2 regions of the Lentibacillus sp. genome follow, and region 1 is predicted to be linked to the other one. Evidence: predicted binding sites of a transcription regulator. Region 1 holds the regulator's gene; the other holds the start of a gene.
What was found. Region 1 encodes LexA, which represses DNA repair genes until DNA is damaged. Its sites were predicted from a motif close to CGAACATATGTTCG; they were not measured.
Positions count from the first base shown of each region.

Region 1 (15,659 bases):
CACGCTATCTCCACATTTGCCCCGGTAAAAAATATCTCACTAGAGAAAGAATAATCATAAAGGTTTAATTTGGGCTGGGACATCACTAAAACGTTCATCATTAAAGATGAATGATAATAACCAAAATACTTTAGTGTAATGTTTAGGTAAGTCTTACACATCGCTGCGGAAAAATACTTCGCTGTTTTGGTGGAAACCCATTATACTATAAAAAGACAAATCCGAACTGATTCGAAATCTAACTCACGAATTTTGAATCATAGTTCGGATTTGTCTTTGATTCAATACTTTTGCCCCAGCCTCTTGTCTGTTTGAATCATTATCTTGCAAGTCCACTGAATGAAGTTTCACTAAAATGGGCGTTTGTCACATCTCACTCTTTCGGCACGTATGCTATCGTGACGAAGGAGTGATCATGTGGAAACGCAAAAACATCGAAATAAAAATGGTCAAATTAATATTATACTGCAGGATAATCACCGCGATGCAACAACTGATAAAGACAAACAGAACTCAACTGAAAGTAATACCTTTTCGCATATTGATGCAGAATTTTCCTCGTTCATCGGCATGAAACGATTAAAGCAGACCATAAAGGAAATATATGCCACGATTGTCATTAATGAAAAACGGAAAGAAATCGGACTGTCCGGTACAAGACAAGTGCTTCATATGTTATTTAAAGGCAACCCCGGAACCGGAAAAACGACGGTTGCCCGAAAACTGGCCAGGATGTATTTTGAGATGAATCTGCTTTCGAAAGGACATTTCATTGAAGCGGAGCGGGCCGATCTGGTTGGCGAATACATTGGGCAAACAGCACAAAAAACCCGGACCATTATCCAGAAGGCGATGGGAGGCGTTTTGTTTATCGATGAAGCATACTCCCTGGCCCGAGGCGGCGAAAAGGATTTTGGCAAAGAGGCAATTGATGCTTTGGTAAAACATATGGAAGACAATCATAATGATTTTGTATTGATATTGGCCGGTTATCCATTTGAAATGGAGCGTTTTTTGACGCTGAATCCCGGTTTGAAATCCAGATTTCCGTTTATATTGGATTTTCAGGATTATGATACAACCCAGCTCATAAAGATTTCGGAACAAATGGTCCAGAGCAGGGAATATGAGCTGACAAAAGAAGCCGAATGGAAGCTGCGGACACATTTATATAAAGTGAAACGCCAAACGCAGTACAATTTTTCTAATGCACGGTACATTCGTAATGTTGTTGAGCAATCCATCAGACTTCATGCAATGAGATTATTAACGAAGGAGACATTTTCAGTTAACGATCTGATTTACTTAACCGCCGAGGACTTGTGTCTTGACATTGAATGAAGTCGAATTGTAGTGAGAATTGTTCTTTGCTATGATAAATATTGGATACACCAATTGGTTAGAGAAGAGGTTTTGACATGCAGGAAAGGATAATAGCAATAGCTGTAAAAATGCCCGGAGATAATGATATGCGTTTTGAATCTTCACTTGACGAACTTAAGTCGCTTTCTAAAACGGCAGGGGGTTCTGTTGATAAAGTGATCACCCAAAATCGGCAGCGAATTCACCCTGCCTTTTATATCGGCGAAGGAAAAATGGATGAGATACGGGAGACAGCAGAGGAAATGGATGCTGATTTAGTTATCTCAAACGATGAGCTATCACCGGGACAATTGCGTAATCTGACTGATCACATTGGCATTCAAGTCATTGACCGAAGTCAGTTAATTTTGGATATTTTCGCTAAGCGTGCTCGGACAAAAGAAGGTAAATTGCAGGTTGAGCTCGCCCAGCTGGAGTACACCTTGCCAAGACTCCGCGGACGAGGTGAGGAAATGTCACGTCTGGGGGCAGGAATAGGAACACGGGGACCGGGGGAGACAAAGCTCGAAACGGACCAACGCCATATAAGAAGCCGGATTGATGATATTAAAAGAAAGTTAAAACAAGTCGTCAGGCAGCGGGAACAATACCGCAGGCGCCGAAAAATAAACGACGTTTTTCAGGTAGCTATTGTAGGTTATACAAATGCTGGAAAATCGACTTTATTTAATCAGCTGACACAAAGCGATGCGCTGGTCGAGAATCAATTATTTGCCACACTGGATCCTTTGACACGCAGAATCCAGCTGCCATCAGGTTTTCAGACTTTGGTAACAGATACGGTAGGATTTATTCAAGACCTGCCAACATCATTGATTGCCGCATTCAGGTCAACGCTGGAAGAAGTGACCGAGGCAGATTTCATCCTGCATGTGGTTGATGCAGCAAATCCCGATTTAGAACAGCAGCAAAAGACAGTGAACAACTTACTTCACGATCTGGATGCTGATATTATACCGAAGCTGATGGTGTATAATAAAAAAGATCTTATTGATGAGGATTTTATTCCGATGCATCATCCCAATATTTTCATTAGCGCACTTGAACCGTCAGACATCCACCGGCTGCTGAGGAAGCTGGAGGAAACATTGAAGGATGAATGGGACTGGTATACCGTGAATTTAAATCCCGACCAGGGAAAATTGCTGTACCGATTGGATCAGGAAACAATCGTCACAGAGCGTTTTTTTCGGGAAAATGCAAATGTATACTCTATCAGTGGGTATATCCGGCAAAGTCATCCTCTGAAAAGCTTATTAAAGGAGCATTAAGTTATTGATGTTGAAAAATTTAATAACACAGGCAGAACATGACTGTAAACAGCAGCACGCAAATATCTCAGCGGTAACCGAAATGAGTCAGAGGCGGGTGCTTGATGCTTTCAAATCCAACCGTGTCAGTGATACTCATTTTTATTCGACCACTGGTTATGGATATGATGATTTGGGCCGGGAAACATTGGAAAGAGTCTATGCTGATGTGTTCGGAGGGGAAGATGCGCTCGTCAGACCGCAGATCGTTTCCGGGACTCATGCCATATCAACCGCTCTGTTCGGCCTTTTGCGGCCGGGCGAGGAATTGTTGTATATTACCGGTAAACCTTACGACACATTAGAAACGGTTATTGGCATAAACGGTCAGCATAGTGGCTCATTAGCCGATTTTCATATTACATATAATCAGGTCGATTTACTGGATGACGGCTCAGTTGACTATCCCGGAGTCAGGCGAAAACTGTCTCCAAAAACGAAAGTAATTGGCGTTCAGCGTTCAAAAGGTTATGACGACAGACCGTCTTTTACAATCAGCGAAATTGAAGAAATGGTCCGCTTTGTCAAATCGATAAATGAACACGCGATTATATTCGTTGATAATTGCTATGGCGAGTTCGCTGAGGAACGCGAACCACTGCATGCAGGTGCAGATGTTATCGCAGGGTCGCTGATTAAAAACCCGGGAGGCGGACTTGTCCGTGCGGGCGGATATATTGCCGGGAAAGAATCGTATGTAGAACAATGTGCCAATCGCCTGACAGCACCAGGACTTGGAAAGGAAACTGGTGCAACATTTAACACCTTACAGGAGATGTTTCAGGGTCTTTTTATGGCACCGAACATTGTTGGGGAAGCTTTAAAAGGTGCTGTCTTGACGGCGAGATTTTTAGAATTGGCAGGCTTTCGGACAAGCCCGGGTTATGAAACGTTTCGTACAGATCTGATTCAGACGGTTACTTTTAACAATGCGGAGAACATGGTTGCATTTTGCCAAGCGATCCAGCAAAATTCACCGGTTAACGCCTTTGTTACCCCGTACCCGAGCGGAATGCCCGGTTATCAGGATGAGGTCATTATGGCGGCTGGTACGTTTATACAAGGTGCGAGTCTTGAATTGACTGCAGACGGCCCGATCAGGGAACCATATACAGCATTTGTGCAAGGGGGGTTAACATATGCTCATGTGAAAATTGCGCTTGAATCAGCAGTTAATCATTTAGTTGAGAAAGAATTAATATTTTTAACCGACTGAGAGCAGGTCTGAAAAATTTACGTTAGTGTTATAACTTTACATAGCGTTCCGATGTCTCTAATATAAAGGAATAAGGTTTATGGTGGTCGATTGATATGCTGTTAAAAATGACTTAGGAGGAAATTAAATGGCATCAGGCTTAACGAGAGCACAAATCATGAAACGAATCGAGGAAGAAAATGTCCGATTTATCCGGCTTCAATTTACCGACATGCTTGGAAATATCAAAAATGTTGAGATTCCGCTCAGTCAATTGGATAAAGCTTTGGACAATAAAATGATGTTCGATGGCTCATCCATAGAAGGGTTTGTCCGTATTGAGGAATCCGACATGTACCTGCATCCTGATCTGGATTCATTTGTGGTATTTCCATGGACCTCGGAAAAAGGGAAAGTGGCCCGGTTTATTTGTGATATATATAATCCTGATGGGACCCCATTTGCGGGATGCCCGCGTTACAATTTAAAACGAAAGCTTCAGAAAATGGAAGAGCTCGGTTTTGATGCGTTCAATATAGGTACAGAACCGGAATTCTTTCTGTTCAAACTGGATGAGAAGGGCCAGCCTTCATTGGAACTGAATGATCGCGGCGGCTATTTTGATCTGGCACCAACAGATCTGGGTGAAAACTGCCGGCGGGATATTGTTCTGGAACTGGAAGAAATGGGTTTTGAAATTGAAGCATCACATCACGAAGGTGCACCAGGTCAGCACGAAATTGATTTTAAGTATTCAGATGCTGTTAAACATGCCGATGATATTCAAACATTTAAATTGGTCGTCAGGACAATTGCAAGAAAACATAACCTGCATGCGACCTTTATGCCAAAACCGCTCTTCGGGGTCAATGGTTCCGGAATGCATGTCAATATGTCTTTATTCAGGAATGGCGAAAATGCGTTTTTTGATAAAGATGGGGAAATGCAATTAAGCGATGTTGCTTATCAGTTCACTGCCGGGGTAATTAAACATGCCACAAACTTCACAGCAGTTACGAATCCGACGGTTAATTCGTATAAACGACTGGTTCCAGGCTATGAGGCGCCATGTTATGTAGCGTGGTCCGGCACAAACAGGAGTCCGCTTGTCCGCATTCCGTACTCCCGCGGTTTAAGCACCCGTATTGAAGTGCGAAGTGTTGATCCTGCCGCCAATCCATATATGGCGATGTCAGTGTTGCTTGCAAGCGGACTGGATGGTGTTGAAAACAAATTAACACCGCCTGAATCAGTTGATCAGAACATATACGATATGGACAAAAAAGAGCGTGAAGCGAATGGTGTCAAGAGTTTGCCTGAAACACTTAAGGACGCTTTGTTGGAAATGCAGAAAGATGAGACGGTTGTTGAAGCACTGGGCGAACACTTATATGAACATTTCGTTGAAGCAAAAACGATTGAATGGGATATGTTCCGTACGACTGTTCATCCATGGGAGAGGGAGCAGTATTTGACAACCTATTAAAATTCCAAATGTTATTTACATTAAAAACAAGGCTTGGCATCATGTTGCTGTGATGGCCAAGCCTTGTTTTATTCTGCCTTAACGGGCAGGAAGACCCTCACTTCAATATTTCAAGGAAGCCAGGAAAGATAAGTGGGGGATTAGCTGCCCGTAAAGTCCGATTCCTTCAACTAACATGCAGTGGGGAAAAAAGTATCCCACTGAATGAATATTATATAGCTGCAATAACTGAATAAAACTACAGTAATAAAATATGGTCTATAAAGCAGTTAAGTTTTTATTACTGTTCTATTCAACATTACGATACAAACCGACTACTTTGCCCAAAATGGTCACATTTTGATAGATAAGCGGCTCCAACGTTGCGTTTTCAGGCTGGAGGCGAATGTGGTCTTTTTCTTTAAAGAATCGCTTTACAGTGGCTTCATCTTCATCGGTCATACCGACTACGATATCACCATTTTGTGCTGTAGTCTGCTGCTTAACGATGACCATATCCCCGTCCAATATACCTGCTTCAATCATGCTTTCTCCCTCAATAACGAGTACAAACAGATTCTCATCAGTACCTGTTACCGAACTTGGCAAAGGAACAAATTCTTCAATATTTTCCACGGCGGTAATTGGAATGCCAGCGGTTACCTTTCCGATAACAGGCGCATATCGCGGTTCTTCCCTTGGGATATTGCTTTCTTCTGAAAGATCTAAAACTTCAATTGCCCGTGGTTTTGTAGGGTCACGTCTGATAAACCCCTTACTTTCCAGCCGTGCCAAATGGCCGTGTACGGTTGAACTGGAAGCAAGCCCCACAGCCACTGCGATTTCCCGGACCGACGGCGGATAACCCTTTTCGCCCACTTGCTCTTTTATATAATCGAGAATGGCTTCCTGCCGCTTTGAAAGTTTCGTCATCAATTAAACACCTCGCACATATTATTTATTGAAGTAAGTATAGCATGTTCATCTCAGTGAAGCAAACATTCGTTCGAAAAAACTGTTGACAAGATCATTTGTTCGTATATAATAATAGGTAAAACCGAACAAAAGTTCTTGTCATTATAAAGGAAAGGATGGTTCGTATGTTTGAAAGAATAACGAAAACTGATATATTTTATTTAGTAGCTTTTACATCTGCATTAATATTTTTATATTTTTCGATGATCACAAGCGGATAACATATAAGTGGGTGTTCAAAAAGGAGGATAAAGAGGGCAGAAAGTTCGAGACGGCGCGGTTTCGAGCAGTGGAGCAATAAGCCAACGAAGAAATTCGATGTGTCATTTTTACCGGACTTTTGAACAACCTTTATAAGGGGATATTAAATTGAGAGCAATTATTTATTGCCGGGTCAGTACTGATAAAAAAATTCAGGAAACATCATTGCAAAGGCAGAAAGAAGAACTGATGAAGCTTGCCGGTGCCTATCATTTTACAGTCGCGGAATGTATTGAAGAACAGGCGAGCGGCTATGAAATAAGCCGGGAAGGCGTTTTTCGGATGCTGGATTATTTTTCTGACGAACGGGCGGACTGTTTGCTTATTCAGGATGAAACGAGGTTGGGGCGGGGGAATACCAAAATTGCTTTGTATCATCAACTCCGAAAATTGGATGTCAATATTTATACGTCTTTGTATGAAGGCGAACTGGAATTGTCTGAAGCAGATTCAATGCTGCTGCAGATTGTCAGTATTGTGGAGGAATATCAACGGAAGATTCATAATGCAAAAATTAAGCGGGGTATGAAGAAAGCCGTTGAGAATGGATTTGATCCGAGCAAGAATCTGTCAAACCGCAACAAGGCTCCGGGAAAAGAACGAAAAGAATTTCCGATTGAAGAAGTCGTCCGGTTGAGACAGCATGAGCTCACCTTCCGGGAAATTGCTGATACATTGAATGGATTGGGGCACTCTGTTTCAAAAGCGACTGTGCACCGCAGATATCAGGAATATCTCGACACTTGAATATGAATAAATTGACGTGTAGTATTAGAAGGCAGGAACAGTCATATTGTTCTTGCCTTTATTGATTTTCAGGAGGTTTCATCTATGATTTCAGAAGAAAAGCTTAATCGGATAAATCAATTAGCTAAAAAGTCAAAAGAAGAAGGCTTAACTGTTAAGGAACAGACTGAACAAAAGGAGCTCCGCGAAGAATATTTGCAGAATGTCCGAAAATCTTTCAAAAATCAGTTTAAGTCAATGACCGTAAAGGATCCTGAAGGCAGGGATGTCACGCCGAAAAAAGTGCGTGATTTACAAGATAAGAACAAAAAACATTAATCATGTTATGACTTGTTACAATAACAGTTTCATTATAGAATTAAAAAGGATACGAATCAATGTTAACAAGGGAAAGGGGTATCGTTTTGTCAGAAACAATCGAACAGCTATCCATTAACACAATCAGAACTTTGGCAATTGATGCAGTAGAAAACGCAAGCTCCGGTCATCCCGGTCTCCCAATGGGCGCTGCACCGATGGCGTATACATTATGGACGGATTTCATGACCCATAACCCTGGTAATTCCAAATGGTTTAACCGGGACCGCTTCGTTTTATCAGCAGGTCATGGATCGATGCTTTTATATGGACTGCTGCATTTATCAGGCTATGATGTCACCATTGATGATCTGAAGTCGTTCCGTCAGTGGGATTCCAGAACACCGGGCCATCCTGAAGTCCACCATACTGACGGGGTTGAGGCAACGACAGGCCCGCTTGGACAAGGCATTGCCATGTCAGTCGGTATGGCTATGGCAGAAGCACATCTTGCAGCAACCTATAATAAAGAGGATATATCCATTATTGACCATTACACGTATGCGCTTGTAAGTGATGGTGACCTTATGGAGGGCATCTCTCATGAGTCCGCATCACTGGCAGGTCATTTACAATTGGGCAAGCTGATTGCACTGTATGATTCAAATGACATTTCACTTGATGGCGAGCTGAACCGCGCATTTTCGGATAATACGGAGGAACGCTTCAAAGCATATGGCTGGCAGGTTATCCGGGTGGAAGACGGTAATGATTTGAGTGAAATCCGCAACGCTATCAAAGAAGCGAAAGCGAATACCGATCAGCCGACACTGATCGAAGTAAAAACCGTCATCGGCTACGGATCACCGAATAAGTCAGCTTCTGCGGATTCACATGGCGCCCCGCTGGGAGAAGATGAGGTTAAACTGACAAAAGAACACTACGGCTGGAAACATGATGAATTTCATGTACCTGATGAAGTGTATGACGACTTCAGGGAAAAAATTGCTGAAGATGGTAAAAACGCTGAGCAAGAGTGGAACGGTTTATTTGAAACTTATAAAGAAAAATATCCGGAAGCGGGCAATGAATTAGAGCATGCTATAAGGGGTGAGCTGCCGGAAAACTGGGAGAAAAACCTTCCCATTTATGACTTAGATGATGATCCGAAAGCTACCCGTGCTTCATCCGGCGAGGTCCTGAATGAAGTCTCAAAAGCTGTACCATATCTGTTTGGAGGCAGTGCTGACTTAGCAGGTTCAAATAAGACAACGATTAAAAACCAGGATGACTTTTCCCGAAACAATTATGCCGGAAAAAATATCTGGTTCGGTGTACGTGAATTTGCAATGGCAGCTGCCGTCAATGGGATGGCATTGCATGGCGGTATTAAGCCTTATGCCGGAACATTCTTTGTCTTCAGCGACTATTTGCGCCCGGCACTAAGACTGTCAGCCATCATGAATAATCCAGTGACATACGTGTTCACCCATGATTCAATTGCTGTTGGTGAAGATGGACCGACACATGAACCCATTGAACAGCTGCCATCCCTGAGAGCTATGCCTGGACTTTCACTCATTCGCCCTGCAGATGGCAATGAAGTGCGCGAAGCCTGGAGACTGGCATTGGAGTCAAACAATAAACCGACTGCACTTGTACTGACAAGACAGGGGCTTCCTGTATTGGAAGGTACCAAAGAGCATGCACATGAAGGCGTGCGAAAAGGTGCGTATGTTATCAGTGAAACAGATAAGGAATCACCGGATGCGTTATTATTGGCAACCGGTTCAGAAGTTCAGCTTGCTGTAAAAGCTAAAGAAGCGCTGCATGAAAAAGGAATCGAAGTTAACGTGGTTAGCATGCCTTCCTGGGACAGGTTTAAAGAGCAGGATGATGCTTATAAGAATAAGGTGATTCCGCCGGATGTCAAGAAAAGACTTGCCATCGAAATGGCATCACCATTTGGATGGGAGAAATATATAGGCGATCAGGGCGATGTTCTGGCCATTGATCGATTCGGTGCCTCTGCCAAAGGGGATAAAGTGGTTGAGGAATACGGCTTTAATGTTGAAAATGTCGTAAATCGTGTTGAACAACTGCTGAAATAAATATTTTGGTAAAAGGGTGGCTCTTCCGATTGGAAGAGCCATTTTTTCATCCCAATTTAAAGGACAGCAACCCCACTGAATAAAGTTTCACTTGACCTGCAGCTAATATGGCATGTAATTGGAGTTCGACAAAACTAGTGGTTCTTTGTTGCGCAGTGTGACAAACTTTTAAATATGAAACGGTATAATAGTATGTACGAGGGAGGAGGAATTCTGTTGAATCATTACTCTATTTATTGGATAAAAGAAGAATTTGCACGCTTTTTTTATTATCGCAGTGACATATTGTGCCGATTTATTAAAAGTTATCACCGTCAGCAAAACAGAGAGGATCTGGAAAAGCAGTTCCAGTATATCACGATGGACATGCCTGCGAACTTGCTTATATCACACATATTGAAAAATCAGTCATCCAATGTCAGGATCGAAAACAAAGAAGAGTTCTTGGTCATTGATGAAGGAACGCGCAATATTTCTTTACATATCGAGCAAAAACGTATAAACTTTCGGGGTGACATAATTCATGATGCGGAAAGTTTGCTTTTTCCCGCGTTACGATCATACCAGCCATATTTTTTCGTGGTAGGAGAATTGGAATTTGATTTTGGCTGGGTTTCTCCGGTTCTCCAGTTAAAAGGAACTGACAAGGCTCGACAAGTATTGTATTCTTATCTTTGATTTACTATACTGTATGAGAGACAACATGAAGGAGGAAAGCTTTAATGGACGTGATTTGGGTAGTGTTAATAGCAATCTTGGCATTAATTGCGGGAGTTGCACTTGGTTTTTTTATCGCCCGAAAATACATGATGAACTATTTAAAGAAGAACCCGCCAATTAATGAGCAAATGCTGCGTACGCTGATGATGCAAATGGGACAAAAGCCTTCACAGAAGAAAATCAATCAGATGATGCGCCAAATGAATAATCAACAAGGAAAATAATTGAAATTATTCATCATAGAAACTAAAATGTTTGAGAAAATACTCCTGAATTATGGCATATAACAGGGGTATTTTTCTGATTTTTGGGGGATGTTCATCGTTTTATATACGATGACACACTTCCAATGTTTTAAGATGGAGATTTCTCTATGCTGTTTTTATCACTGAATATGTCGGATTATTGTCAAAAACGGAATAAGTGCCATTTGGATTTTCTGGTAAAATATAGTCAGGAAGTAGTGTAGGAGGATTACTATGTCTGAAGAAATAAATGTCTTTATAGCATTTGGAGCGGGCTTCCTGTCATTCATCTCCCCCTGTGTACTGCCGCTTTATCCGGCCTTTCTTTCATATATCACAGGTATGAGTGTTAATGAATTAAAAAATGAGAATAAAATGCTGACAAAGCAAAGCTTGCTGCATACGGTTTTCTTTCTTATTGGCTTTTCGCTCATTTTTATCATGCTCGGTTTCGGTTCCTCATTTGTTTCCGAATTTCTGGAGTCAAATCGGGATATCATCAGGCAAATCGGAGCCATTCTTATTGTGTTTTTCGGCCTAGTGATTGTTGGCGTATTTAACTTTGAATTTCTTATGAAAGACCGAAAGATTATGTTCAAAAACCGTCCAGCAGGGTTTTTCGGATCTTTTATTATTGGTCTTGCATTCTCACTGGGATGGACCCCATGTATGGGACCTATTCTTGTTATCGTCATTTCACTGGCGGCAACGAATCCCGAGCTCGGAATGGTAATGATGATCAGTTATATATTGGGTTTTTCGATTCCGTTCTTAATACTATCCTTTTTTATTGGAAAATTGACGTGGATCAAGCGCAACAGTTCATTGATTGTCAAAATCGGCGGCTATATTATGATTTTTATGGGAATTGCCTTATACTTTGACTGGATGACTGACTTGACGGCATTTTTAGCAGGCTTATTCGGATTTTCTGGTTTTTAGCTTTTTGCGAACTGGATTTTTACCCTGAATTGTAATAAACTGAGTCCAGTAGCGACTTTTTGGACAATTGACATGAAAAGGGGCATCGGCTGATATGTATAAATCTAATGACCTTATTTTTCGAACAACAACATCTTTGATTGCATTTATTCTGCTGGGCTTCTCGATTTATTTACTGTTTGCCGGTCACAATTCACCAGGCGGCGGATTCATCGGCGGTTTAATGACATCATCAGCAATCGTTTTGATGTATATGGCATATGGTGCAGGCGTACTGGAGAAAATTTTGCCGATTAACTATCGTATGCTGGTGCCTGTCGGACTGCTCCTTGCTGTAGGAACCGGGCTGGGGTCCTTTTTATTTCAGCAGCCGTTTTTGTCACATACATACGATTATTTCCAGTTCCCGATTTTTGGTGAACTCGAGCTGGCTACTGCCATGTTATTTGATTTTGGTGTTTATTTCACCGTTCTCGGGGTCACTGTCACCATCATTTTAACAATCGCAGAGGATCGTTAATGGTCAGCCCGATTTTGGAAATGATATTTAACTGATTAATTTGGTGTGGGGAAGAGTGATTGCTAATGTTTTGGCTGGCAGCGAGTACCATAATCGCAGCTATTATGGCTACTTCTATGATATTCATCCGATTAAAGGCATCCAAGAAACCGGCATCCGTCAAAAAAATAATATTACCCCCATTATTTATGAGTACAGGTGCATTTATGTTTTTATTTCCAGTTTTTCGAGTGGAATTACTCCAGGTATTCGAAGCGGTTTTGGTCGGTGTAATTTTCTCTGTCTTTTTGATTAAAACGTCCAAATTTGAAATAAAGGGCGGAAGTATATATTTAATTCCATCAAAATCATTTGTTTTCATTTTGTTCGGATTGTTATTGGTCAGGATTATCATTAAACTTGTGATTGGATCGACCATTTCCCTTGGAGAAATGAGCGGCATGTTTTTCCTGCTGGCATTTGGGATGATTTTCTCTTGGCGTCTTGCAATGCTTTATAAGTTTAAACAGATGGAAAAAAAACTTGAATAACAGACCGGTTTAAAAGGTAAAATGGCAGCTACCCAGTGTGTAAGGTAAGCTGCCATTTTATATTGCACATAGAAGAGTTGGACAGATCAGTATTCGGCTATATTTCAGTTGTTCCAGCATTATCCTTTCTGGTAACGTGATTTCCAATTTTCAGCATAGCCGCTGCGTGAGAGTTCAAACAAATGTTTATAAGGTGTTGCATCAATATTTTTTTCTTTTAATTTTTTCTTTAAAAATTTATGATCCCGTTTTGGCGTTGCCAGGATATAGCCTTCGATTATTATATCCTGTTTTATCACTTTCATATTTTTCGTTAAAGCAACTTCCCCTATTTTACCGACTATTTTATGCCTTGCCACGTCCCTGAATAACTCTGGAACCGGTTCGACTAATTCTTCCAGCAACTGTTTTTCTTTTTCACGCCACATATGCCTTGTTTGTCCGACATAAAACTCTTCCCAGTCCATGTTTGATTTACCGTCTTCTTTTGGCAATTGTTTCAGGAATTTGCGAAACATAAAAAATCCGCCGATTCCCATGAGACTTATCATTAAAAGTCCCCATAAAACGATTAAAATATCGTCAATTATTGACATATTACCACCTGTTTGTTCTAAATAATAATATTGGTATTTTTTTCCTTTAATTTTTCAATTCAATAGGATATTATAGTATCATATAACGCTTAATAAATTGTAACCATTTTTGCTGATGATTTTTTACATCATTCATAAATTGTATTATAATTTAACACAATTACAGCTTCATATAAGTTATCATATTACAAATATAGTACCATATTTTCATTAAATTTGTCATATGAATTACTAAATGGGAAATTCATGAAACAAGGAGGGAAGAAGATGACCAGTAACTATGGCAAAAAATCCACAGAAACCGGTGAGAATGAACAATATACCACAATTCCCCCGCAGTCTCAGGAATTTTATAATATGGCCTCGCTGCCCTCCTCAATCCTTAAATGGATAGATCGGAATATGAGCGGATTTGTTACCTTATGGGATGAACACGGCAGAATTATTTACGTTTCGAAAGCTGTAGAACAAGTACTTGGCTATAAGGTTTCAGAACTACTCGGCACAAAGTGGCATGAATTAATTCCTGCAAATGATGTTTCATATATAGAAAATCACTTGGATGAAACTAAAAATGCCAAACAAGTATTCAATATTAACGTTCAGAATATTTACGGTAAAAACATATGGACGGAAAACCTGGTGTCCGCTATTGCGGATGAAAGCGGCAATCATTATTATATTTCCTCTACCAAAGATATCACAGATAAAAAAGAAGCAGAAGAAATGATGATCCGATCTGAAAAAATGTCGGTTGCCGGACAGTTGGCCGCGGGAATTGCACATGAAATCCGTAACCCGCTGACGTCTCTGAAAGGTTTTCTGCAACTGCTTCAAGCCGGTGTCAGCAGGGAAGATGCATATCATAATATTATGGTTGATGAGATTGAAAAAATGGAGAATATTACATCAGAACTGTTGTTTATTTCAAAGCCAATGACTGATCATAAAGAAATGGTGAAATTACCGGAAATGGTTGAAGATGTTGTCACTCTTTTGCAGCCCGAGGCCAAATTAAAAAACATTGAAATAAAAATGAAGCAAATATCCAGTCAAAATGTTAATTGTGACCGCTCTCAAATTAAACAAGTGTTTATTAACATTTTGAAAAATGCTATTGAGGCAATGGATGCCCCCGGCTGTATTAAGATTAGCAGTCAATTGCAAAAGCAGGGGATGGCGATTGATATTTCAGACGAAGGACCGGGGATACCTGAAGAAATCATACATAAACTGGGGGAGCCTTTTTTTACAACTAAACAAAATGGAACCGGTCTTGGGCTGATGATTACACGGCAAATCCTTGAGCGCCATGAGGGAAAGCTTGAAATCCTGCAAAATGAAGAAACCGGGAGCACATTCAAAGTTATTTTACCGTTTCTGTGATATAACTATTAATACGTCTCTAATTATAAAAGTATAATTTTTTATTATCACTTTTAATAACTTATTAATATATATCAGCAGACATGAAACGATTGTTTTATAGAATTATTTCATATAAGATAGATTTATAGCCTCTTTTGACAGATAAGGCATTATAAAATTGGCTTATCTGATAAGTGTAGCTTAGGGTTTCGGTATGAGCATACCGAAACCAAGTTTTGTAAGCAATATTTTGGTGTGCCGTTTAACAGAAAGATCAGAGAGGAGTACTGTTTATGGGAATTAATACGAAAAAGCAATTTGATCTGAATGGCAAGACATACAACTTTTATCAGTTAAAAGCACTTGAAGATGCCAATTTGGGAAACATATCCCGTCTGCCCTTTTCAATCCGGGTTCTTCTGGAATCACTCGTACGTCAACAAGACGGGCACGTAATTAAAGACGAACATATTAAAGGATTGTCTAAGTGGGGTACAGACGAAGGACAAGGGGTCGATGTCCCTTTCAAACCATCTCGTGTTATCTTGCAGGATTTTACCGGTGTACCGGCTGTTGTTGATCTTGCTTCGTTAAGAAAAGCAATGGTTGATATGGGAGGCGAGCCGGATAAGATTAATCCGGAAGTACCGGTAGACCTGGTTATTGACCACTCGGTACAAGTGGATCAGTATGGTACACCTAATGCATTGAAAGCCAATATGGAACTTGAGTTTGAGCGCAATATGGAACGTTATGAATTTTTGCATTGGGCACAAAAAGCATTTGAAAATTATCGTGCTGTCCCGCCTGCAACTGGGATTGTCCATCAGGTAAACTTGGAATACATCGCAAACGTTGTTCATGGCCATGAAAATGACGACGGCACTTATGATGCATTTCCGGATACGCTTGTCGGAACTGACTCACATACAACAATGATCAATGGTTTGGGTGTTCTTGGCTGGGGTGTCGGCGGTATAGAAGCCGAAGCAGG
Region 1 covers NZ_DATGTT010000065.1:8,217-23,875, forward strand. The annotation lists gene hfq (RNA chaperone Hfq) at 1-54, shown strand, start outside; gene spoVK (stage V sporulation protein K) at 418-1,341, shown strand; gene hflX (GTPase HflX) at 1,419-2,654, shown strand; gene VK097_RS11520 (methionine gamma-lyase family protein) at 2,662-3,909, shown strand; gene glnA (type I glutamate--ammonia ligase) at 4,037-5,374, shown strand; gene lexA (transcriptional repressor LexA) at 5,663-6,286, opposite strand; gene VK097_RS11535 (YneB family resolvase-like protein) at 6,698-7,336, shown strand; gene VK097_RS11540 (DUF896 domain-containing protein) at 7,421-7,654, shown strand; gene tkt (transketolase) at 7,741-9,744, shown strand; gene sirA (sporulation inhibitor of replication protein SirA) at 9,961-10,422, shown strand; gene VK097_RS11555 (YneF family protein) at 10,467-10,688, shown strand; gene VK097_RS11560 (cytochrome c biogenesis CcdA family protein) at 10,944-11,651, shown strand; gene VK097_RS11565 (Na(+)/H(+) antiporter subunit B) at 11,746-12,171, shown strand; gene VK097_RS11570 (CcdC family protein) at 12,237-12,701, shown strand; gene VK097_RS11575 (DUF2621 family protein) at 12,821-13,297, opposite strand; gene VK097_RS11580 (ATP-binding protein) at 13,565-14,683, shown strand; gene acnA (aconitate hydratase AcnA) at 14,959-15,659, shown strand, end outside.

Region 2 (15,659 bases), on a different contig from region 1:
CACTGTTTAAACGCTTAAATATTTGTCGGGTTGATTCATTGTCTGGATTTTTGGAAACGTTAAAATTGTTTTCAGTCGCAGGCTCATTAAAGGGGCGAAAGTTAGGCGTACTGACAGTTTCGGGAGGCGAATCAGCAATTACGGCTGATGTAGCAGCTGAAAACGAATTTTCTCTTCCGAGTTTAAATGCTGAACAGAGGGAGCAACTAGAATCACAGTTGACGACGTTTGAACATGTGTCAAACCCGCTTGACTATAATATGTCCATATGGGGGGACGAAGAAAAATTAATTAAATGTTTTACAACCTTTATGCGAGGACAATTCCATACTACATTGCTAATTTTGGATTTTCTGGATATGGATAAGGAGGATATTCAACCTTGGTTGATAGCAATTAATTCTTTCATACACGCTTGCAAACAAAATCAAATGAGGGCACTTGTTATATCGGTGTTGCCAGAAGGATTGCCCGCCCAATTTCGCAAAAAATTAATTTCTAATGGCATTACACCGCTTCAAGGAATGACAGATGCATTTATTGCGATTACCGCTGTGACAGAATATAACGAAAGAAAGAAGAGAAACTTCCCAATATCAACAAACTTGTTAGTGCCCAAAGATCAACTTCAAAAGAACAGGTCCATTGTATTAGATGAATGGCAGGGGAAACAAGAACTTCATTCGTTTGGTTTAAAGATACCTTTTGGAAAGATTGTCTCTTATAAAGATAATCATCTAATAAACAAAGACATGAATGGACCATTTGTCATTAAAGGAATAAGCACCAAGCTTATCCATAAAACCGATGTTGGCGCAGTCAAATTGAATTTGCAAACTGAAGAGGAAGTCAGACTAGCGCTGCTGCAAATGCATAGGGATCTGGCAGGTCAGATAGGTGAAGGTATGCAATTTTTAGTAGAAGAAATGATGCCGGGTGCTGTGGCTGAGTTAAATTTAGGAATAAAACGAGATGATCAATTTGGGCTGGCTTTGGTTATTAGTATGGGGGGCGAACTTGTCAACTTGGTAAATGACAGTGTACCCATTCTATTGCCTGCAAGTCGCGAAGAAATTTTGGAAGCGTTGTATTCCCTTAAAGGAATAAAATTATTAAAAGGATTCAGGGGACGTCCTAAAGGAGATATAGAGGCGGTCGTAAAGGCAGCTGAATCAGTTGCAAAATATGCCGAAGCAAATCGAAACAATATCTTTGAAATGGATATAAATCCGCTTTTAGTATTCCCTGAAGGGCAAGGTGCTGTAGCCGTTGATGCTTTTATAAGGACAGTTATTAATCCGGTCAAAACAATAGATTCCAGTATACGAAAAGAAAATCTTATTTAAATTAAATGAAAAAGTAAATTTCAAAGATTAATAACTGGCGGAGATAATTAATAGAACATCACATAAAAGGAGCCTGATAATAATGGATTTTAAGATTCCGGAAGAAGTAAAAGAAGTTGTATCCTCGATTGAAAAATTTTTTGAACGAGAAATTGAACCGCTTAAAAAGACATATCATAAACAATTAAACAACGGAAGATACTTTTATGATGAAAATGGATTATACTCTAAACAAACGATGGATGCAATACGACAGGTTAGGCTAAAATCTGCCGAAGCGGGTTTTTTCAATATGTTCGCTGATCCAGAATTGGGAGGAACAGGTGATGAATTTGGCCCGGTAAAAATGGCTCTTATTCACGAAGCGTTATATAGAAAATTTGGTCAGGATCTATTAGCACAACACATTTTTCCAATTGGTTTATTTACTGATGGTCTTTCACCGGTTTTGAAAGGGTTGAAGCCTGAGGCGAAAGATGAAATATTACCTGGGGTACAAAGCGGAGAAACGTGGTTATGTTTTGGATTATCCGAACCTGATGCTGGTTCCGATATATGGAATTTAAAAACAAAAGCTGTAAAAGATGGTGAGCATTGGGTTTTAAATGGAACCAAACAATGGATCTCATATGCACCGTATTCTCATTACGCGATGATTTTTGCCATTACAGATCCTGAGTTGGCACAGCAAAGAAAAGGCGGCATCACGTGTTTTCTTGTACCATTTGATGAGGATACATGCGTGTGTGATTCCGCCGTATCACTATTAGGTGAATTAGGTGGGGAAGTAGGAATAATCACGCTCGAAAATGCTCGAGTTCATGAGAAGTATATTATTGGTGATTTACATCAAGCTTATAAAACAGCACTTGATGGAATAAATCTTGGACGGTTATCAGTAGCAGCGAACTGTGTCGGTACAGCTCAATGGGCATTGGATAAAACAATTGACTACGCAAATGAGCGGAAAACATTTGGTGTCAGCATAGGTAATCATCAGGCCGTACAAATGATGTTGGCTGATTGTGCACTTGAGATATACGCTGCAAGGAATATGGTACTGCACTGTGCGTGGAAAGTAGAGAATGAAAAAAAATCACCTTTAAAAGAACTTTCAATGGTTAAAGCCCACGCAACCGAAATGACACAATCAGTTCTTGATAGATGCATGCAGATTCATGGTGGTATGGGATTAACCAATGAGCTGGGGCTTGAACAGGTGTGGAGATGGGCAAGAGAACAGCGCATACCAGATGGTACGACAGAAATGCAAAAACGAACAATAGCAAAGCAACTTTTAAAGGGTGACACTAGTTTTTCATAATATATTCGAAATAAAAGGGAGGAACAAAATTGAGTGATGTATATTATGAATTGAGACGGTCCAATAAAAAATATGTGGTTGTAAGTCTTTGTATTGGTAGAGGTCAAGGGATTGCGATGGTGATTGAAAATGTCTAAATTACCGATTATTGTGGCTCCAATGTTTTTAGTTTCAACGCCCCAAATGGTCATAGAGGCGGGAAAAGCTGGGGTTATTGGTTCGTTCCCTCTTTTAAATGCACGTCCTGTGTCAAAATGTGCTGAGTGGTTACATGAGGTTAAGTCGTCAGTTGGGAATACATCATGGGCGGTTAATTTGATTAGTCATAAAAAATCAAATAAACGTTACGATGATGATGTTGGTTTGATTAAAGAATATGAACCTCCCATCGTTATTACATCACTCGGCAACCCGAGTGAAGTGATTGATATTGTTCATAGTTATGGCGGATTGGTTTATTCCGATGTGGCAACCGTTAAACATGCTAAAAAAGCTGCGCAAGGCGGTGTTGACGGCCTTGTCTTAGTTTGCTCAGGAGCAGGAGGCCATGGTGGGACTATAAACCCATTTGCTTTTATTCATACAGTCAAAGAGTTTTTTAGTGGTAAAATTATTTTGTCTGGCGGCATTTCAACGGGAAGCGATGTAGCGGCTGCTCAACTTATGGGAGCTGATTATGTCTATATGGGGACCCGGTTTATAGCGACAGAAGAGAGTAATGCTCAAGCGGAATATAAACAAATGATCATTGATTCTGCATTAGAAGATATTATTTATACAAACTCCTTTAGTGGAATCCATGCCAACTATCTAATTCCCAGCCTACACAGACAAGGCATTGATCCGAAAACACTCAAACCAAAAGAAGAGATAGATCTGTCTCATGTAACCGATGTCAAGGCATGGCGTGATATATGGTCAGCTGGTCAAGGGGTGACTGCTGTAAAACAGCGCCAAACAGTGAAAGAAATTATCCAACAACTGGAAAAGGAATACCAGAAAGGAATGAACCGTCTTCTATAGTACTCTTCGTATAGTTTGAAGAACGGGATTTTACAGTTTTTTAAGGATTGCCGATAAGCAGGTTGTCTAAATGACTTTGTATATTTCCTCATAAAAACAGCACGTAACCCGATCTTTACTGCACACTGGGGTTGCGTGCTGTTTTAGAAGCTTTTCATTAGGTATTTTGTATGTGTTCCATCGAATGAAACAAAATAAATCCTTTTTTCTCCAATTGACCCTATGTGCTATATTAGACTATAGGCTTTACAGTTCCTTATAAACAGAAAAGTGTCATATTTTCAATGTGCCGAGGGCAGCAAAGGCTTATTGCTATCAGATGCGGTGATAAGCCAAGTTCTCTGAAATGCAATGTTTTAGAAGGGATATTCGAGGATGATTACTGATAATTCGAAAAAGTTGCACCAATTCCTGCTTGTTGCGGGAATTGTTATCGTAGCATTCAACCTTCGCCCCGCGATCACGTCTGTCGGACCACTGATCGGTATTATCCGGGATGATATCGGGCTGTCAAATTGGAGTGCAGGCATTCTGACAAGCTTGCCGCTGATTGCTTTTGCGATCATGTCACCTGCCGCTCCGAAACTGGGGAACCGCTATTCGAATGAACGGACATTATTACTCGGCCTTATTTTGCTTTTTATCGGTATTGCCGTCCGTTCGATTTCGGTATTTGTCCTGCTGTTTATCGGAACGTTATTTGTCGGACTCGGAATTGCGATTTGCAATGTGTTGCTGCCGAGTGTTATTAAGGAAAAATTTCCAAAGAAAGTGGGGCTGATGACCAGTGTTTATTCAACATCAATGGGAATTTTTGCTGCATCAGCTTCAGGCTTAAGCATTCCATTTGCACAGGGGCTCAATATGGGCTGGCAGCTGGCATTGCTTATCTGGGCAACGCCGGCAGTACTGGGGATTATCGTTTGGATTTATCTCTCCCGGAAAGAAGAATCACCTGATGCAGCAGAAATGAGATATGTCAAATTGGGTGGTAACCAAATGTGGAAATCACCGCTTGCCTGGCAGGTGGCATGTTTCATGGGACTGCAGTCATTTTTGTTTTACGTGACGATTTCATGGCTTCCGGAAATTTTGCATAGTAACGGACTGTCTATGGCAACCTCGGGGTGGATGCTGTCGTTTGCCCAATTTATCGGGCTGCCGGCCAGTTTTATGGTTCCGGTTGTTGCCGGCAGGCTGAAATCACAGCGAAGCATTGTACTTGTAATGGCTCTGTTGGCGTTCGGTGGCTATTGCGGGTTGCTGCTGGGCAACTCCTTTACGGTGATGGTGATCAGTACCATCATGATCGGCCTTACATTGAGCGGGACGTTTGCGCTGGCTCTGGCTTTTTTGGGAATGCGTGCACGCAATGCCCGTGATGCTGCGATACTATCCGGAATGGCTCAATCGCTTGGCTATACCCTGGCAGCAGCCGGACCGATGTTTATCGGGTACTTGTTTGATGTTACACACGAATGGACGATACCATTGATAACGTTGATCGGCGTTTCCTTTTTGGTGATGATTTTTGGAATGGGGGCAGGGCGCGACCGGTTTGTGTTGAACTGATTGTTTTCGGTATGTAACAGGCAATAATGCTTCATTGCGGCGACCTGGCTTGAACAGATTAAGATTTACTCTAATGGATGTGACATAGATGCAACAGCAAGCCTATACAATTAGGGATTTATATTTTTGGCGAATCACGCTCAGCCTGGCATTGGCATCCTTTTTTATATTTGCCGGGTTGTATGCCGTTCAGCCGCTTTTTCCGGTTTTTGTAAAAGAATTCGGGATAGCGGTATCGGCTTCAGGACTGGCGCTTTCTGTGACAATTATCGGGCTGATTGCGGGGCTGATTGTGCTTGGATTTTGGTCAGACCGGAGCGGACGCACTGTATTTATTAAACTGTCACTTGCCGGTGCTTCGATTCCGTTCTTGATTATACCGCTTTCGGATTCCTTTCTGCTTCTGCTTATATTGCGGCTTGTGCAGGGATTCGCTCTCGCTGGTCTTCCGGCGGCTGCACTGGCTTATTTGAGTGAGGAAATCGACAGACGCAGTGTTCATGTGGCAACAGCGCTTTATATCTCAAGTAATGCACTTGGCGGCATGATCGGACGTGTTATGACCGGATATATTACCGATCATTTTTCATGGGAGATTGCGTTCTATGTTCTTGCTATGATTGGATTGGTCATCTTGGCGGCGGTTATGTTCATGCTTCCGAAATCACGCTTTTTTGAGCCTAGCAAGCTTCCGTTTTCCAGTGATTTGAAAGGGTTCAGCTATCATCTGAAAAATCCGGCCTTACTGCTCATATTCGGTCTCGGTATTGTGCTGCAGTTTTCATTCACCGGCATTTGGACGTATTTGCCGTTTTATCTTGAAGCGCCGCCGTTTTCGCTGTCGCTTGAAGCTGTTTCGTACATGTTTTTTGCCTATGGGCTGGGTGTCATTGGTTCACCGCTTGCAGGCTGGGTTGCGGGGCATTTCAGTTTGAGAACGATCCGGCTGATCGGTGTTTTCGTCATGGTGTCGGGTCTTTTGATCACACTCGGTTCCGCTTTGTGGATGATTATTGTCGGGCTCTGTGTAGCGTGTCTGGGGTTTTTTACGGCGCACTCACTGACGGCTTCATCCGTTGCCGAGGAAGTAACCCATCATAAAGGAAGTGCTTCCAGTTTGTATCTGGTGTCCTATTATATTGGGGTTGCCCTTGGAAGCTCCGTTCTCGGGCCGCTATGGAGCAATTGGGGCTGGAAGGGGCTAATCGTTCTCCTTGCGTGTGTTCCTGCTGTTTATGTGGTGATTATCCGCTTGTTCCGGTACAGGGATAAACAGCAGACCGCTTCTTAATAGTGAACAAAGGCTCGGGGCGCCCGTTTAGCGACGTACGGACTGTGCTCAGCGTCGCAGGTGGGTAGGCATTGCCGCGCATCGCGGCGGTTTTAGCCGATCTGCCCCACTGGCCGCAGGAGATAAAGGAAACATGCCCCCTCATAGGGAGTATGCCGACGTTGGGCGCAAAGCCCGGGTTTAGTCGGCCTTCCTTGAACTTCTGGAATCGCTGTTGACTTATCGGACGGAGGTAAAGGAAGTCACGCTACAGCTTTAGTGCTGGAGCCGGACGTGGCAATTTTTGATAAAGCATTCATAAAGCCAAAAATTTATACTTTCTTATATCATGAAAAAGCGGCAAACCGCTAAGCAGCTTGCCGTTTTCCTTTCTTATTTCGACCCGACTTTTTCGCGCTGTTCCATATCCCGTTCCATTCGTTTGCGGTCACGTTCCAAAATAGGTTTCAAATAGTGGCCTGTATAAGATTGCTCAATATCAGCAACTTCTTCAGGTGTTCCAGTGGCAATAATCTCACCGCCGGCGTCACCGCCTTCAGGGCCGAGATCAATGATATGATCTGCTGTTTTGATCACATCAAGATTGTGCTCAATAATCAGTACGGAATCCCCGTTATCCACAAGCCGCTGCAGCACACTCATGAGCCGGTTGATATCATCTGTATGGAGGCCTGTTGTCGGTTCATCCAATATATAAAACGATTTGCCGTTGGAGCGGCGGTGGAGTTCACTTGCCAGTTTCACCCGCTGTGCTTCCCCGCCAGATAAAGTTGTGGCGGGCTGCCCCAGCTTGATATAGCTGAGCCCCACATCATAAACCGTCTGCAGCTTCCGCTTGATTTTCGGAAGATTACTGAAAAAGTCTAATGCTTCTTCAATGGTCATTTCCAGTACGTCTGCAATACTTTTTCCTTTATATTTCACTTCCAGCGTTTCACGGTTATAGCGTTTGCCGTGACATACTTCACAAGGAACATAGACATCCGGCAGAAAATGCATTTCAATCTTGATAATGCCGTCGCCGCGGCATGCCTCACAGCGCCCTCCTTTTACGTTGAAGCTGAAACGCCCTTTTTTATAACCGCGGATTTTAGCTTCATTTGTCTGTGCGAAAACCTCACGGATATTATCGAACACTCCTGTATAGGTTGCCGGATTTGACCGTGGTGTCCGACCAATTGGCGACTGGTCAATGTCGATGACCTTTTCAATATTGTTGATGCCGTTAATCTTCTTGTGTTTTCCGGGCTTTAATTTGGCCGAACGGTTCAATTGCTTGGCCAAAGACTTATGCAGAATTTCATTAATCAATGTACTCTTGCCTGAACCGGAAACACCGGTAACAACCGTAAGCAGTCCAACCGGAATCGACGCATCGATGTTTTTCAGGTTATTTTCCTCGGCACCGACAATTTTGAGCTGCTTGCGTTTGTTTAGTTTGCGGCGTTTGGCCGGCAACGGAACATATTTGTCACCTGCCAAGTATTGTCCAGTGAGTGATTCTTTGTTTTTCATCATGTTTTCCGGTGTACCACTTGCTACAACTTGACCGCCATGCTCGCCGGCGCCCGGTCCAATATCGATAATGTGGTCAGCAGCCAGCATTGTATCTTCATCATGCTCGACGACAATCAACGTGTTATCCAAATCACGCATCTGTTTGAGCGTATTGATCAATCGGTTGTTATCACGCTGATGCAGACCGATTGACGGTTCGTCCAGCACATATAAAACGCCTGTCAGGGCTGAACCGATTTGGGTTGCCAGCCTGATCCGCTGCGCCTCACCACCCGATAATGTGCCGGCAGTACGAGACAGAGTCAGATAACTGAGCCCCACATTGTTCATAAATTCAAGGCGGTCAGATATTTCTTTCAGGATCATGCGGGCAATGGTTTCTTCTTTTTCAGTCAACTCAAGGTTTTCAAATAAATCCTTTGCCTCTGTAATCGCATAATCAGTCACTTCGCTGATATGCTTCCCGTTCACGAGCACCGCAAGCGCTTCTTCCTTAAGACGGTGCCCGTTGCAGGATGGGCATTTTTTATGGGCCATATATTTTTCCAGCTGCTCGCGTGTGAAATCTGACGGTGTTTCCCGATATCTCCGGGCAATATTATTCAAAACACCTTCAAAATAAATATGATTATCACGCAGTTTGCCGAAATCATTTTGATAGCTGAAATGGATCTTTTCTTTGCCGCTTCCATATAAAATTTTGTCCATCTGTTTTTTCGGGATATCCTTGACCGGAATATTCATGTCAATGCCGTAATGGTCACAAACACTTTTCAGAAGCTGCGGGTAATACTGGGAACTGATTGGCTCCCATGCTGCGATTGCATGCTGCTTCAATGTTTTCTTCCAGTCCGGAATGACGAGTTCCAAATCAACTTCAAGGTTTGTGCCAAGGCCATCACATGACGGGCACGCACCAAACGGGCTGTTGAATGAAAAAAGTCTTGGTTCCAGTTCACCGATTGAAAAACCGCAAATCGGGCATGCATGGTTTTCACTGAACAAAAGTTCCTCATCACCGATCACATCAACAATAATATTGCCGTCACCCAATCCCAGTGCGGTTTCAATCGAATCGCTCAGCCGGCTTGCAACACCTTCTTTGACGATGATCCGGTCGACAACCACTTCAATCGAGTGATTTTTATTTTTATCAAGCTGGATGTCATCAGTCACTTCACGCATTTCCTGGTCGACACGGATACGGACGTAGCCTTCCTGTTTCAGTTTTTCAATCGTATTGGCATGTTCCCCCTTGCGTCCGGAAACCACCGGGGCAAGGATCTGCATTTTTGTTCGCTCGGGGTACTCAAGTATACGATCTACCATCTGCTGCACTGTCTGTGAACTGATTTCAATACCATGCCGCGGACATGTCGGATGTCCGACACGGGCATACAGCAGACGCAAGTAATCGTAAATTTCTGTAACGGTACCGACCGTCGAACGCGGATTGTTGCTTGTCGTTTTCTGATCGATTGATATGGACGGTGACAGTCCTTCGATGGCGTCAACATCAGGCTTATCCATCTGACCTAGAAATTGCCGCGCGTAAGCGGACAGGGATTCCACATAACGGCGCTGTCCCTCTGCATAGACCGTATCAAAGGCCAGTGAGGATTTGCCCGACCCTGACAGGCCTGTCAAAACGACAAATTTATTTTTAGGGATTGATACATCTATATTTTGTAAATTATGTGCACGAGCACCTTGAATCTTTATTTCTTTGCTTGGCATGAACAGGTCATCCTTCCACTTGCTTGATAGTATGCGTGTCAAAAATGAGTTGAATGATCAGGCACCTTCTGCCTTCAATTCAAGCACAATGTCGCGAAGTTCAGCGGCCTTTTCGAAATCAAGCGCTTTTGCCGCTTCTTTCATTTCTTTTTCCATACTATCAATCATTTTTGCTTTCTCGGTTTTCGTCATCTTGGCAACATTATTTTTCTTGTCTTCATAATCCTCGACGTCCTCGGCGGCTACGGTTGCCTGAATCACATCACGAACGTCTTTGCGGATCGTTGTCGGTGTAATATTATATCGTTCATTATGGGCCATTTGTTTTTCACGGCGGCGGTTTGTTTCATCAATGGCGACTTGCATGGAATTCGTTATTTTATCACCGTACATGATAACTTCCCCGTTTTCGTTACGTGCCGCACGTCCCATCGTTTGAATGAGCGAACGCTCGGAACGAAGGAAACCTTCCTTATCGGCATCCAGAATAGCGACAAGCGATACTTCCGGTATATCCAGCCCTTCACGCAACAGGTTAATGCCGACGAGCACATCGTAATTGCCGACACGCAAATCCCGGATGATTTCAATCCGCTCCAGTGTCTTGATTTCCGAATGCAAGTAGGCAACTTTCATCCCAATCTCTTTCAGGTAATCAGTCAAATCCTCGGACATTTTTTTCGTCAGAGTTGTGACCAGCACACGCTCATTCCGCTTCGACCGTTTGCTGATCTCCTCTATCAGATTATCAACCTGTCCATCGATTGGTCTGACATGCACTTTCGGATCCAAGAGACCTGTCGGACGAATAATCTGTTCGGTATAGTCCGGTGCATGTTCCCGTTCATATGGACCCGGTGTTGCCGATACATAAATCAGCTGGCTGGTTGCTTTTTCAAACTCTCCAAACTTCAATGGGCGGTTGTCGAGTGCAGACGGCAAGCGAAAACCATGATCAACCAACACCTGTTTACGCGCCCTGTCACCATTATACATTCCCCTGATTTGCGGCAGTGTCGCATGTGATTCATCAATGACACACAAAAAATCATCCGGAAAGAAATCCAGCAATGTATATGGCGTCGAACCAGGCTCACGGAAGGTCAGATGCCGGGAATAGTTTTCGATACCCGAGCAAAAGCCCATCTCTTCCATCATTTCAATATCATAATTGGTACGCTGCTCGAGACGCTGTGCCTCCAGAAGTTTATCCTGTTCACGAAGTTCCGCCAGCCGTTCCTCAAGCTCTTTTTCAATATTTTTAATTGCTTTTTTTAGCTTTTCTTCACGTGTAACAAAGTGGGATGCCGGAAAAATGGCCACATGTTCCCGGTCACCGACAATTTCACCGGTTAACGCATCGACTTCACGGATCCGATCGATTTCATCACCGAAAAATTCAACACGCATACAGTGTTCTTCCCGTGATGCCGGAATGACTTCAACCGAATCACCGCGAACACGGAACGTTCCGCGCTGGAAGTCTATATCATTACGGGCATACTGGATATCGACCAAATCACGCAAGAGCTGGTCGCGATCCTTTTCCATCCCCATTCTTAACGAAAGTACCTGGCTTTCATACTCTTCCGGTGAGCCCAAGCCATAAATGCATGACACACTGGCAACAATCAGCACATCACGGCGTTCAAACAGTGCTGACGTTGCCGAGTGCCGCAATTTATCGATTTCATCGTTAATGCTCGCGTCTTTTTCAATAAACGTATCAGTCGAAGGCACATAAGCTTCCGGCTGATAATAGTCATAATAGCTGACAAAATATTCAACAGCATTATTCGGAAAAAATTCCTTGAACTCGCTGTACAATTGACCGGCAAGTGTTTTATTATGGGCAATCACCAGCGTCGGGCGGTTAATCTCCGTTACAGCATTGGATACCGTAAACGTTTTTCCGGTACCCGTTGCCCCCAGCAATGTCTGGTGCCGCTGTCCGGCTTTCACCTTCTCGACGATATCTCTGATCGCTTCGGGCTGATCACCGCGCGGTTCATAATCGGCCACCAGTTCAAATTTGTTTTCCAAAACGAAAACCTCCGTTCTCATTCGATGAATCTATTCTATCACAATTGTTCCGATATTTTAACTGTTAAACGAACAAATATTCGTTAATATCCATTTGGTTTATCTATTATCCATTTTACCCGATATCCTAGCTAAAAATCATTCACAAGGGATTAACAAACCAAGCGAACCCGACACCGCACATGAGTATCATGTCTGTCAGAAAGAGCGCTGCAAGCAATGCAGGAACGGTTACAGAGTTAAGCGGGGACAATCAAAACGAGGAGAAATTGATAAAAAACAAAGGCGCAAGCGCCCGTTTAGCGACGTACGGACTGGACTGAACCGCAGGAGATAAAGGAAACACGATGAACGTAAGTGAATCGCTGTTGACTTATCGGACGGAGGTGAAGGAAGTCACGCTACAGCTTTAGCGCTGGAGCCAGACGTGGCTATTTTTGATAAAGCATTCGTAGAGCCAAAAATTTATACTTTCTTATATCATTTATAAAAACATTAGCAGCCGCCCCGCTAATGTTTTTTATTGAGCATGTCTTCCAAAAGGTCTGACATTTGCCGATGGTCCAGATTGTGATGATATGCTTCAACGTTCTCTTCATACACCTTTTTTCTATTTTTGTCCATGAAAAAATGCAATAATTGTACATCCAAATTATTGTCCGTATCCACCGGAATTGCCGTTCCCAGCCGCTTCATTTGCTCGACATTTATCCGTTCCTGTCCAGGCAGCGGGTTGTACAAAAAAACCGGTTTCCGTTTTAAAAGGCATTCACTGATGGTCACCCCTCCAGGCTTTGTCAGCACCGCATCAACCTGATCATACATTCGATTCATTTCAGTTTTGTTGGTGATATACGGAATCGGTGTAACTGATGCGGGTCGCTTCTGGAGCAATTCACGGTAAAATGTATCATTTTTGCCGCATAAAACATAATAATGAATCTTATCCGACTTAAGTGCCGGAAGCATATTCCTCAACGAGCCCACCCCTAGACTGCCGCCGGTCACCAGTACTTTTATGATAGCTTTTTTGCTCTCTGTGTACCCTTCCCTTATCTGAAATTCATGACCGGTTGGTATACCCGTAACATAAATCGCTTCCGGCCTGACACCTTTCTCTGTTAAATAATTTTTAACCGTCAATGTAGGAGCAAAATGGTAATCGATCCCTTCAATCCCCCAGACATCATTAACAAAAAAATCCGTATAAACATTGACCGTGACAGACGGCAATTTATTCTGCAGTTTTAATACACTTGCTATGTTTGACGGAAGCGCATGCGTACAAAATAGGATTCGGACATCCTGCTGGTTCGTCAGCCGTTTAAAAAAATGTATAAACATTGCTTCATAAAGATATCGGCGGTTATGTATAGGTGCTTTTTTATAAGCGGCAAGCCTGTACAACCAATCATAGAGATCCGGAAAATATTTGATCCAGTTTAAATAAGCGGAGGAAATAACTTTTTCCATTCTGCCGTAGCTGTATGACAAAATATCCACTTTGTCACATGACATATCATTTCGGCAAGATTCAATTTCCTCAATTAATGCATCTGCCACATGATGATGCCCGGTTTGTATTTGCATGAATGGTAAAAATAGTGCCTTTTCCATGTTTTTACCTCCATTGAAACCAATTACCAATGATTCTGCCCTAGTCAAATGCTATAATTTTGACAGGAGAGGAGTCATACGATGATATATGCCATAATGGTGCTTATAACGTTGTGTATCGGCTATTTCCTGTACAAAGCCTACAAAAATACACAAGATATACAGATTAATAAAATTAACGCAATTCCGGAATCCGCCGAGCATGCCCCGGTATTATCCATCCTTCATTTGTCCGATTTACATTTGGAAAATATATCACTAACACCTTCCCAGCTGGCGGACAAGCTAAGAAATGAATCCGTTGATATGATCGCATTGACCGGTGACTTTCTTGACCGGAAACGCAGTATTCCTAAATTACTGCCCTTTTTGCGTGTATTACGCGACATGAAACCGGCATATGGCATTTACGCAGTACTGGGCAATCACGATTATGTTCTCAACGACCGGGATTTATCAGAACTTATTAATTTAATGGAGCAGTATAATATCCAGGTACTGCGGAATGCCCATCAAAGTTTTTCAGTCGACGGACACACAATCAATATAATCGGAATCGATGACTATAGTACAAACCGCAGCGACCTGCCTGTGGCCTATCGGCATGTGGACACGGGAACGAATATCGTTCTTACGCATGACCCGAACATCGTGCTCGAGATGCAAGGGTATACGTTCGATTATTTAATGGCCGGACATTTTCATGGCGGCCAGATTTGCTACCCCAAGGCATATCATCTTGTCAAAATGGGCAAACTCGCGAAACAAAACACGATAAAAGGCTTGCACATGCACAATAAATCACCTTTTTATATCAGTGAAGGGCTTGGGCAGACCGGTCTCAATATACGTATTGGCTCAAGACCGGAAATAACATTTCACCAGATACCTTTCAGCCAGCCCGAACATGTTTAATCCATTCGCTCCGAGTGACTCAACAGCCGGTTCGTTGACATGAACAAGTAGCAAGGCGGGTTCCGGTCAGGACGGCCTGCGATATAATTAATGATCTGGCACGTCAATTGTTTGAACAACCGGTAGTATCTGTTTTGGATTGAAAATGCTTCAAATCCAAGCCGCCGTGTTCCCTTATTTAACATTGTGATTCCAATAACGGCTTTTATTTCATGGCGTCTGGAGTGTCCATTAATGTAACTGGAAAGACATTGCAAATCATCCCGGACCATATGATATAGCAATAAAGCACGCTGAACTTCGCTTTTGATGTTCTTTAGCTCACGAATCATACGGACGTTATGCAAGTGGATTTTCAACAGCACATCGTTTTTACGAATCGATGTGCCATCTTCCAGGATTACAGGCGAGCCTCTATATTTCGTTAATCTGACGCGAAATATCGTTTTATTTCGTTCATAATCCGCCACATGATGAAGTCTAGTGAAATTGTAATAAATGGGGTCAAGCGTGCTCCATATCGTCAGCAAATAACTCTTCATACCATTTTTTCCTTTTCTGTAACTGTATTGCGTTCATTAGTTTGCTTTAACGGGGCAAATAATATTGAAGGTATTTTAATCCAAAATACTAATGAGAACAGTAAAAAGGCAGCAAAGTTACGATATGCACCTTACTGCCTCAATATCAATTTATCTGATTCAATTAAGCAAGCTGACTGTCCTTGTAGCGTCTGGCTGCTGTTATAATCCCCAGTTCATGGTGGTCTTTCTCATAAAGGGCGCTTTGAACAAATCGGGCTTCTCCGTTATCACCGCGTATTTCCAATTTAAAGAACGCCCCGCTGTCCTGCAAAGCATAATAAAACTGTTCAATCCTGTCTATTTTCTTGCCGTTGACTTTAGTTATCGTTTCACCTACCAATATCCCCAGCCGGTCAGCAGGTGTACCCGGAACAACGGCCAACACCTTTATTCCCCGCGAATTCTGAGTGAAAAATGGCGTCTTCTTCTGATCGGCTGTCCGGTGTTTAAAATTGAGATACTCCCGACCAATGATACCGGCAACAATTGCTGCCAGTGCGAGCCAGCCGATAAACATGCTTCCGGCCGCCAGCAGCAGGACAATCAGACTTAGCATGCGGGCAGGTTTTGCTAGACGGACCGCTGCTTTTTCAGGCAACTCGCTTCGGACAGTGTGGTCAAACCCAATTAAAAATGGGACAAGCATAAGACTGTAGGTTTCACCACCTACTGAGAAATATGGCCAGAAA
Region 2 covers NZ_DATGTT010000048.1:28,111-43,769, reverse strand. The annotation lists gene VK097_RS08075 (acetate--CoA ligase family protein) at 1-1,346, shown strand, start outside; gene VK097_RS08070 (acyl-CoA dehydrogenase family protein) at 1,429-2,670, shown strand; gene VK097_RS15425 (hypothetical protein) at 2,745-2,807, shown strand; gene VK097_RS08060 (NAD(P)H-dependent flavin oxidoreductase) at 2,800-3,693, shown strand; gene VK097_RS08055 (CynX/NimT family MFS transporter) at 4,069-5,265, shown strand; gene VK097_RS08050 (MFS transporter) at 5,354-6,556, shown strand; gene uvrA (excinuclease ABC subunit UvrA) at 6,929-9,811, opposite strand; gene uvrB (excinuclease ABC subunit UvrB) at 9,869-11,854, opposite strand; gene VK097_RS08035 (MGDG synthase family glycosyltransferase) at 12,365-13,471, opposite strand; gene VK097_RS08030 (metallophosphoesterase) at 13,553-14,386, shown strand; gene VK097_RS08025 (YkoP family protein) at 14,383-14,928, opposite strand; gene VK097_RS08020 (PDZ domain-containing protein) at 15,092-15,659, opposite strand, start outside.
Region 2: uvrB (excinuclease ABC subunit UvrB) is a predicted target of LexA. The motif match lies at 11,924-11,937, and genes of this name have one in related genera.